DNA from 3 places in the Bacillus sp. NEB1478 genome. Region 1 is predicted to be linked to each of the others. Evidence: predicted binding sites of a transcription regulator. Region 1 holds the regulator's gene; each other region holds the start of a gene.
What was found. The regulator CtsR, encoded in region 1, represses protease genes until heat stress. The targets are predictions, from matches to a motif close to ATGGTCAATAAAGGTCAAACA.
Positions count from the first base shown of each region.

Region 2: RGB74_RS15605 (ATP-dependent Clp protease ATP-binding subunit) is a predicted target of CtsR. The motif match lies at 1,512-1,532, and genes of this name have one in related genera.
Region 3: clpP (ATP-dependent Clp endopeptidase proteolytic subunit ClpP) is a predicted target of CtsR. The motif match lies at 1,824-1,844, and genes of this name have one in related genera.

Region 1 covers NZ_CP134049.1:3,819,530-3,822,812, reverse strand. The annotation lists rRNA gene RGB74_RS19520 (23S ribosomal RNA) at 1-185, shown strand, start outside; rRNA gene rrf (5S ribosomal RNA) at 274-389, shown strand; gene RGB74_RS19510 (CtsR family transcriptional regulator) at 1,114-1,581, shown strand; gene RGB74_RS19505 (protein-arginine kinase activator protein McsA) at 1,618-2,151, shown strand; gene RGB74_RS19500 (protein-arginine kinase McsB) at 2,155-3,225, shown strand; gene clpC (ATP-dependent protease ATP-binding subunit ClpC) at 3,240-3,283, shown strand, end outside.
Region 2 covers NZ_CP134049.1:3,100,298-3,103,580, forward strand. The annotation lists gene RGB74_RS15605 (ATP-dependent Clp protease ATP-binding subunit) at 1-1,451, opposite strand, end outside; gene RGB74_RS15610 (BsuPI-related putative proteinase inhibitor) at 1,640-2,176, opposite strand; gene RGB74_RS15615 (FAD-binding oxidoreductase) at 2,326-3,283, shown strand, end outside.
Region 3 covers NZ_CP134049.1:829,105-832,387, reverse strand. The annotation lists gene rpoN (RNA polymerase factor sigma-54) at 1-753, opposite strand, end outside; gene cspD (cold-shock protein CspD) at 918-1,118, opposite strand; gene yvfG (protein YvfG) at 1,461-1,676, shown strand; gene clpP (ATP-dependent Clp endopeptidase proteolytic subunit ClpP) at 1,898-2,488, shown strand; gene RGB74_RS03890 (zinc-binding dehydrogenase) at 2,537-3,283, opposite strand, start outside.

The DNA of each region.
Region 1 (3,283 bases):
TGGGTAGCTACGTGTGGACGGGATAAGTGCTGAAAGCATCTAAGCATGAAGCCCCCCTCAAGATGAGATTTCCCATCACGTCAAGTGAGTAAGACCCCTTAGAGATGATGAGGTTGATAGGTCTGGTGTGGAAGCGTGGCGACACGTGGAGCTGACAGATACTAATCGGTCGAGGGCTTATCCTTAAAAAAGCATAACGTTTGGAAACGTCGTATCTAGTTTTGAGAGAACATACTCTCAAACCCAATAAATCATGGTTAACGTCATGATAGGTTCAGTGATGATGGCGAAGAGGTCACACCCGTTCCCATACCGAACACGGAAGTTAAGCTCTTCAGCGCCGATGGTAGTTGGGGGTCTCCCCCTGTTAGAGTAGGACGTCGCTGAGCAAATGAGGAAGATGGATGAAAATCCATCTTCTTTTTTTGTTTTGAAATGGTAGAAGATAGCCAAGATCCATCTTCTCTTTTTGTCGATTGATGTTGGTTCGCGAGTATCTCATGAAAAACTGTGGGATTTGATCCAAAAAGTGTGAGATTGTCAAAGCAAATTGTGGGATTATTAAGCATAGAGCCAAAAAGTGAACCAAAACGAGGAAGATGGTTGAAGATATCCATCTTCTTTTTCCTCTTTATAAGTAAATTCCGGTCAAAAAAGCAAAAAAACGTTAAAAAATAAGACCAAAAAGGAAGAAGATGGACCCTTCCATCTTCCAACCTTATAAAAACACCTCTTCACAAATCCCTAAAAGCGCGCCCGCCACTCCATAATTCCACGGTAATCGCCAATAATTCCACCAGTCAGGGATCATAATTCCACGAAAAACACCGTTATATCCACGTAAATTTGAATTTAACCACGAACCGACATGATTCAACAAAATTCGCATTCAAACTCGCTTCAAACTCGCATCAAATTCACTTCATTTTCACTTCAAAATCGCTACGCCATTCTCTGCCATAGTCATTACTCCGATTTTCGACAGAATCATACAGGTTAGAGGCGGCTGGAAGGGGTAATAATGGTCACATGAGATTATTTGCATTTTATTATTTTCACAGGCTATAATATATCTATAGTCAAAGTTAGTCAAAGTCAGAAGGGGGAGGGGAAATGAGAAATATTTCGGACGTTATTGAAAATTATTTAAAACAAATTCTTTCAGGTACTAATGATATGTCTATTGAAATTAAACGGACAGATATTGCTGAAAGGTTTCAGTGCGTACCTTCTCAAATTAACTATGTAATTAATACAAGATTTACGGTTGAAAAAGGCTTTATCGTGGAAAGTAAAAGAGGTGGGGGCGGATACATACGGATCATGAAAGTCCGTACGGAAAGCTCCGCTCATTTAATTGACCAATTAACGATTTTAATTGGTGAAAGGATATCACAAGGCAACGCAGAAAATGTAATTAAGAGATTGCTGGAAGAAGACATCGTGAAAGAGCGTGAAGCAAGGCTTATGCTTAGTGTTATGGATCGCTCTATACTTAGACTTAATCTTCCAGACAGAGATGAATTACGTGCAGAACTTTTAAAAGCAATGATAAAAACTTTAAAATATCGAACCAGATAGCCCTTTTTTTCATTCTATATAAAAGGAGGGAGAAGAATGATTTGTGAAGAGTGCCATGAGAGAGAAGCTTCATTGCATTTTACAAAGATAATTAATGGCGAGAAAACCGAATTTCATATATGTGAACATTGTGCTAAAGAAAAAGGAGAAATCCTGCCAGGCTCGAATTCATTTTCAATCCACCAGTTGCTTTCTGGTCTTTTACACGGTGATGGACATGTTCCGAACACGCCGTCATCTAACTTCATTCCTCCGACACTCGCTTGTGATAAATGCGGAATGAGTTACTATCAGTTTGCGAAAATTGGGAGATTTGGATGTGATCATTGTTATAAAGCTTTTGAATCCAGATTAAATCCTATTTTCAAAAGGGTTCATGGCGGTAATACATTGCATGCCGGAAAAATACCTAAACGAGCAGGAAACAGTATTCACGAAAAAAAGCAGCTTCAGCAATTAAAGCAAGCTATGCAGCAGTATATATTAAATGAGGAATTTGAAAAGGCTGCCGAAACAAGAGATGAGATCAGGCAGATTGAGCAGCGCCTTCAGCAGGGGAGGGATACGTAGACTATGTCCTTGGAACGTTTTATCAGAGACGCGATTAGTCCCTGGATGAAAAGAGAGGGTCCTGAGTCAGACATTGTTCTTAGCAGCCGTGTCCGGCTCGCGAGAAATCTGCAGCAATTTGTTTTCCCAATAGCAGCTGATAAAGAATCAGCACATCAAGTTATTGATGAAATTTCTAAATGCATAAATGAGAAAAATGAGGTTAGTGAAACTGAAAATTTGGAAATGCTGATGATGGAAGAGTTAAAACCGCTCGAAAAAAGGGTACTTGTTGAGAAACATCTAATTAGCCCAAATTTAGCCGAACAAGCAAAGTATGGTGCAGTATTAATGAATGATGATGAATCCGTCAGCATCATGGTTAATGAAGAAGACCATATTCGGATCCAATGCCTTGCACCAGGACTTCAGCTGGAGGAAATGCTTCAAAGAGCAAATGAGATGGATAACATAATCGAGGAACATGCAGACTACGCTTTTGATGAGGCCCGGGGGTACTTAACAAGCTGTCCAACCAACGTTGGCACCGGTCTTCGTGCATCAGTTATGATGCATCTGCCCGCACTGGTTCTTACAAAAAAAATAAGCCGTATTATTCCTGCAATAAACCAATTAGGTTTAGCTGTAAGAGGGATATACGGAGAGGGAACAGAAGCACAGGGAAACATTTTTCAAATTTCAAATCAGATGACACTGGGCAAGTCGGAAGAGGATATAATAGAAGATCTCGCTGGTGTTGTCATGCAAGTTATTCAGCAAGAACGAGCTGCAAGGCAGCAGCTGCAGGATGGTTTGAAATTACAGCTTGAAGATAAGTTATACCGTTCATTAGGAACGCTGGAGAATAGCCGGATCATACAATCGAAAGAAGCAGCCAAATGTTTATCTGATGTGCGGCTTGGAATCGATTTAGAAATTTTTCAGGGCATTTCCAAGACGATCTTAAATGAACTAATGATACTTACACAACCAGGTTTTCTGCAACAATACGCAGGAGAAGTCCTAAACCCAGATGAACGAGACATTAGAAGAGCTAGTTTAATCAGAGAAAGAATAAAATTGGAAAACCGATAAGGAGCGTGAAGAGTATGATGTTTGGTCGTTTTACAGAACGTGCTCAAAAAGTATTGGC
Region 2 (3,283 bases), 720 kb from region 1:
ATGCTGTCTTCATCACCGAAAAGTTCTTTTGCTAGAGTTTTCGTAAGTTCTGTCTTACCTACACCTGTCGGTCCGACAAACAAGAACGATCCGATCGGACGTTTTTTCGCTTTTAGGCCTGCACGGCTTCTGCGGATCGCTTTTGCCACCTTTTCAACCGCTTCTGTCTGACCAATGACTTGTGATGATAATTTTTCGGCAAGTTCTTTCATTTTAGATTGTTCATCATGCTGCAATTTACGAACCGGAATTCCCGTTTTCGTTTCGACAATATGTTGAATGTCTTCCACTTGAACAATTGCTGCCTCTTTATCATTTTCTTGTGATTTTAAGTTTTCTTCCAGCACAAGCTCTTCTTGGCGAAGTCTGGCTGCTAGTTCATAGTTTTCATCTGTTGCAGCTTTTTCTTTTTCCTTAACGATCTGTTCTAGACGCTCTTCTACAGTTGATTTTTCAATTGTAATGTATTTAAGATTGCTCTTTGAACCTGCTTCATCCATTAAATCAATTGCTTTGTCAGGCAAGAATCGATCTTGGATGTAACGTTGTGATAACTGAACACAAGCCATCAAAGCTTCTTCTGTAAACTTCACTTGATGGTATTCTTCGTATCGAGGTGCCAGCCCTTTTAAAATTTCAAAGGCTTCATCCGCAGTCGGTTCGTTAACAATAACCGGCTGGAATCGTCTTTCTAATGCAGCATCTTTTTCGATCTGTCTATATTCTTTTAATGTAGTCGCACCAACCATTTGAAGTTCACCGCGAGCAAGTGCCGGTTTCAAAATATTACCTGCATCCATTGACCCTTCAGCAGATCCTGCACCAACGATCTGGTGGACTTCATCAACGAATAAAATGACGTTCTTTCTCTTTTGCAGTTCAGCGATTAGTTGTTTCATTCGTTCTTCAAACTGGCCTCTTACACCAGTATCTGCAACAAGTGATGCCACATCAAGTAAGTACACTTCTTTGTTCAGCAGTTTAGCTGGCACATTGCCTTCAACGATTTTTGTTGCCAGACCTTCTGCTATCGCTGTCTTACCTACACCTGGTTCCCCGATTAAGACCGGGTTGTTTTTCGTACGTCTGTTTAAAATTTCAATCACTCTTCGAATTTCGTCATCTCTGCCGATGACTGGATCAATAATTCCTGCTTTTGCCGCGTCTGATAAGTTACGTCCAAATTTATCTAAAAAGCCTCCGCTGCGTTTTCCTTTTTGAGTTTGTTCCTGCTTTTCAATGTGCTGGTCATTAAATGCTTGACCATTCATCATTTGTTGGAATATATCATCGAAAGAAGAAAAGTTCATGTTTACTCCTCCTCCGCTGTTCATTTCTTGTTTTACTTTATGATAGCAATTAGAGCAAAGTACAAATTGCTTCTTCTCTTTGTTCATTGAAATACTCATCTGGATCGTAGCAGGATTAACTTCACATTGTTCACAACGCATATTTGTAACCCCCTATAATTAATTGATTTGTTAGATTGAGAAATGGCTGACGAAAGTTTAACTCTGACCTTCTTTGACCATTCATCTTTAATCACATTATACTTTGACCTTTTTTGACTTTCAAGTATTTTGTTTTTACTGGAAATAAAAAAAGAAAAGATAAGCTCTTAACTCATCTTTTCCCTATTTTACTGCCATTTAAAAGTGATTTTTTGTCGATAATCTTCTGTTTCCCCTTTTGGTGTTAACCAAACTTCCAATTCATAGGAACCAGGCTCTAAATTTTTAACTAATAGATCTTGTTTAAATGTATCTCCTTGTTTCAATCTCAATGAAGACAAAACTTGCATGAACATATGATTCTTTGAATATTGGTAGATCACTTTCCCGTTGCTGTCTTTAATCACATAATCAAATTTTTGACTTGTTGAAAAATGAAATTCTTTTTCTTTTTCCGTTTGATTTTTTAACGTATAGCGAAAAAGGATTCCCTTTTCATTCTGAGTTTCTTGCAGCTGCAATGCAGATTCAATCCTGCCGGCTGCAATTCCGTTTTGCTGGTGTTCTGGCCGCTTTGGATTCTCACTTTTTTTCCCATCACCCATTACCGGTTCTTCTCTCCCCTCGGATTGGTTTGAGCTGTTATTCATTCCACAGCCCGAAATGGCTATCGTGAAACATATTGTTAAAAGTATACCATGCCATAAATTCTTTCTTTTCAGCACCGTTCATCACCTCAATCCTTAGTTTAGGCATTTTTGTCGATTTTCATGTTATTTAAAGGATTTTTGCTTACTTGTATGTAAAATATACCTATACCCTAAAAAAAGGAGTGTGTTTCTTGAAGACTGCACAAGTTGATTTATTACTCGAAATGAAAAAACGCACATCTGAAAAACGAGCTACCCAAAATGAAACGATTTTACAGCAGCATAGCCGTGATGAATCCTATCATACACCTGTTTCACCTGATGTAGTCGTATACCCTTCTTCTACTGAAGAAATTTCTTCTATTATGTCATTCGCAAACGAACATAAAATTCCTGTCGTGCCTTTTGGAGCAGGTTCAAGCCTCGAAGGTCATTGTATCCCTGTAAAAGGCGGAATTTCACTTAATTTTCAAGAGATGAACCAAGTCCTCGAAGTGCGCCCTGAAGACTTTTTAGTAAAAGTTCAGCCTGGTGTAACTCGAACTCAGCTAAACCTCGCTTTAAAAAAATACGGCTTATTCTTTCCTGTTGATCCAGGTGCAGACGCGACAATCGGTGGAATGGCTGCAACAAATGCGAGCGGAACAACGAGTGTAAAATATGGAATCATGCGTGATCAAGTCCGTAATCTCAAAGTTGTTCTAGCTGATGGTAAAGTCATCAATACTGGCGGATTAGCTGCAAAATCATCTGCAGGCTATCATCTGACCAGTATGTTTGTAGGTTCAGAGGGAACTCTCGGTGTTTTTTCAGAAATCACACTAAAAGTTTATGGCATTCCTGAAGCGATTCTTGCGGCTCGTTGTACGTTCGATTCTGTGCAATCTGCCGTTGAAGCGGCTGCCTCTGTTCTTGGATCTGGAACTGGGATTGCACGGATGGAGCTTGTTGATGAACGTTCGATTGTACAAGTAAACAAAAACAGCGATACCTCTTACACCGAGGCACCTACTCTTTTCTTGGAATTCCAAGGAAATCCTGCGAGTGTTGCATATGAGGCTGCTTTAACAAAAGAATTGCTGGAAAGTTTCGGTGGCATCGAATGGGTGGAAGAACGAGACTCATTAGCGAGAGCAAAACTTTGGGAAGCACGCCACCATTTAGCATATGCATTTAAACATG
Region 3 (3,283 bases), 940 kb from region 1:
GATATGTAACTGTCCATTTTCCAAGCTGACAGAGACATCAGGATACAAGTAAGCTTGGTCTTCTGTTGATGAGAATGCTGCACCTGGCCTCGGATCAAGGGTTTGCAAAAAATCTGCCGCTTCTTCCACTTGCTGAAGTGAAACATCAAGCTTTGCAGACAGCCATTTGATCTTTCTTTCTGCAAGCAAATCTAAATAACAGTCGGCTAACTGATAGCTTAATGAATGTTCTAGGTTTTGCGTTCGCATTTGAATTAAGAGACATTCTCTTAAACTTCGGGCACCGATTCCTGCCGGTTCCAGTGTTTGAAGCATAGAGATCAATTCTTCACTTTTTTCAGCTGTAATTGAAAAACGCGCAGCGGTTTCCTCTGCTGTTACTGTCAGATAGCCGTTTTCATCTACACTTAACAAAAGGTACTGAAAGACTTTTTGATTCTCTTTTTCGATCGGAAGCAGAATCGATTGTTTATATAAATAGTCGTATAACGTTTCTTTTTCAATAATAAAATTTTCAAAGCTTCGTTTTTCTGCTATTCCTTTACCCTCAGTAGCCTTTTTACTTGGACTTTTTTTCAAGGTTGTAAACATGCCTTTGGGTTCTAAAATTTCAATTAAAGGATTTTCAAGCGCCTGTTCTTGAAGATAGGAAGCAAGTTCATAACCGGGAACTTGTAAAATGGCGATGGCCTGACGCAATTCAGTTGTCATAACGAGGTTTAAGCTCTGCTGCTGAAACAAACCCATTTCCATTTTATATCCCCCCTTCCCTTAATGATACTACATATGTAAGCGCTATACATCTGTTAATAATTTGTAAAAAAAGGGGGTCTGTCCCGGGGTCAGACCCCTGATTAAAAATGGGCACAAAAAAATGCCAGAACCGCTTAATAGCAGTCTGGCATTCTAAACTTTTATTAAAGTTTTGTTACGTTAGCAGCTTGTGGTCCACGCTCGCCATCGACGATTTCGAAAGATACTTCTTGACCTTCGTCAAGAGATTTGAATCCATCAGTTTGAATTGCAGAGAAATGTACGAATACATCGTTTCCGCCTTCAACTTCGATGAAACCAAAGCCTTTCTCAGCGTTAAACCATTTTACTTTACCATTTTGCATGGGTGTTTCCTCCTTACAAACGCAATAGTTTGCGTTTTGACTCGTGTTTAACCGGATTACTATGTAAATAAAATAGAACATAAAAAATGCGCACTCATTTGAATAGTCAAAAGTGGATCCAAAAGTGTTCCACTTCTTATTCAAAAAGTACGACCGCTTTAAAATCCAAACATATTCACACCGTAATTGGTTATATAAACTATAACATGCTCATTTTTAATTGTCAAAACTAGGGTATAGATTTCACTTCTTCTTTCGATTGTTCTGCTGATAAGCTATTATAAAATAGGGATTTTAAAGACATAAATAAAATGAAAATTTATTAATAAAGGAGGAATATAAATGAGCGAGGCATTTTCGGTACCTTACTTTAAAGAAAACTTCCGTCAGTTTATTGAAAAAAACAAAGATGTTTTCACCAAAACACATGCCATGAATGCGTATTACCGTTCTATTGTTGGTACTTTGATCAATGATAACCTGAATAAAAATAGTGAGACGGTTCGCCGCATCCGAAATTTAGAAATAGCTTATATTGAAGTTAAAAATGAAAAATAAGCTTATTATGAGAGAAAAAAGGGTATTGATTTTATAGAATACGTTTAAAATCATACTCGTCTCGGGCATCATGAAGATAGCCCATACATAAGGTGTTAAGAAGGATTTTTTTGCGTTCTTGACGAATGTAGATTAAGAACAGCATATCGTTTGACCTTGTTTGACCTTTTTTGTATGATGACAGTACAGTTATAAGTGAAAAAGGAGAAGGAGGAATTTTCATGAATTTAATTCCAACAGTAATCGAACAAACGAACCGTGGGGAACGCGCATATGATATTTATTCCCGCTTGTTAAAAGATCGTATCATCATGCTTGGCAGCGCAATTGACGACAACGTTTCAAACTCTATCGTAGCACAGCTGTTATTCTTAGCTGCAGAAGATCCGGATAAAGACATCTCATTGTACATAAACAGTCCAGGTGGATCCATTACAGCAGGTATGGCGATTTACGATACAATGAACTACATTAAGCCGAACGTTTCTACAATTTGTATCGGTATGGCAGCAAGTATGGGTGCATTCCTGCTTGCAGCTGGAGAAAAAGGAAAACGTTACGTTCTTCCAAACTCTGAAGTTATGATTCACCAGCCACTAGGCGGTACACGCGGTCAAGCGAGTGATATCGAAATCCACGCACGCCGTATCATTCAAATGCGTGAGCAGCTAAACAAAATCTTATCAGAAAAAACAGGTCAGCCGCTTGAAGTTATTGAGCGTGATACTGATCGTGATAATTTCTTGCTTGCAGAAGATGCCGTTAAATACGGATTGGTTGATAAACTAATTACATCTGTTGATGCAAAGTAAATAGTATGAGAAAAGGAGCCCTCAATATCGAGGCGCTCCTTTTTTTGTTTATTTAATTATCGCTACAATCTTCCCTCGGACATGTCTTTCAGATAATTTCTTAAGCCATACAGGTATTTCTTCTAATGTTATTTTTTCCGAAATCATCGAAGAAATTTTCCCATTTATAACTAACTGTGCCAATTCTTCATTCATGAAAGCCAAATCTTTTTGCTGATTGATATGATTTGAAAAATGGACAGCACCTAATGCGATCTCATGGAAAGACAAAGCTTGGCTAAAAGGTTTTACAGCCGAATAATCCGGGTTGCCGGCGATAAAGGCAATGCGTCCGTTAAAAGCAATACTCTTTAAAGAATCTGTGGCGTTTTGACGGCTAACGGTATCTAAAACTGCATCAACACCATTTTGATCTGTAAGCTCCATTACTCTTTTGTGAACATCTTCAGTTTTGTAAAAGATCACGTGATGGGCTCCAAGCTGCTTCACATACTCTTCGTTTTCAGGTGAGCATGTCGTAATGATTGTTGCTCCTATATTGGCTGCAAGCTGAATCGCAAACCCGCCAACACCACCAGCTCCCCCATGAATAAGAATCATCTCGTCTTTTTGAAGATTCATTTTTCGTATGAGAGCCTGGTAAGCGGTCATACCAGCACAAGGAAGAGCGGCAGCCTCTTCGTAAGACAATTTTTCTGGAATTTTTGCTGTTGTGTGGGCTGTTGTTACTGCGTATTCGGCAAAACCGCCATTTTTAGTAAAATCGCCGTGATAGAAAACACGATCACCTTTTTT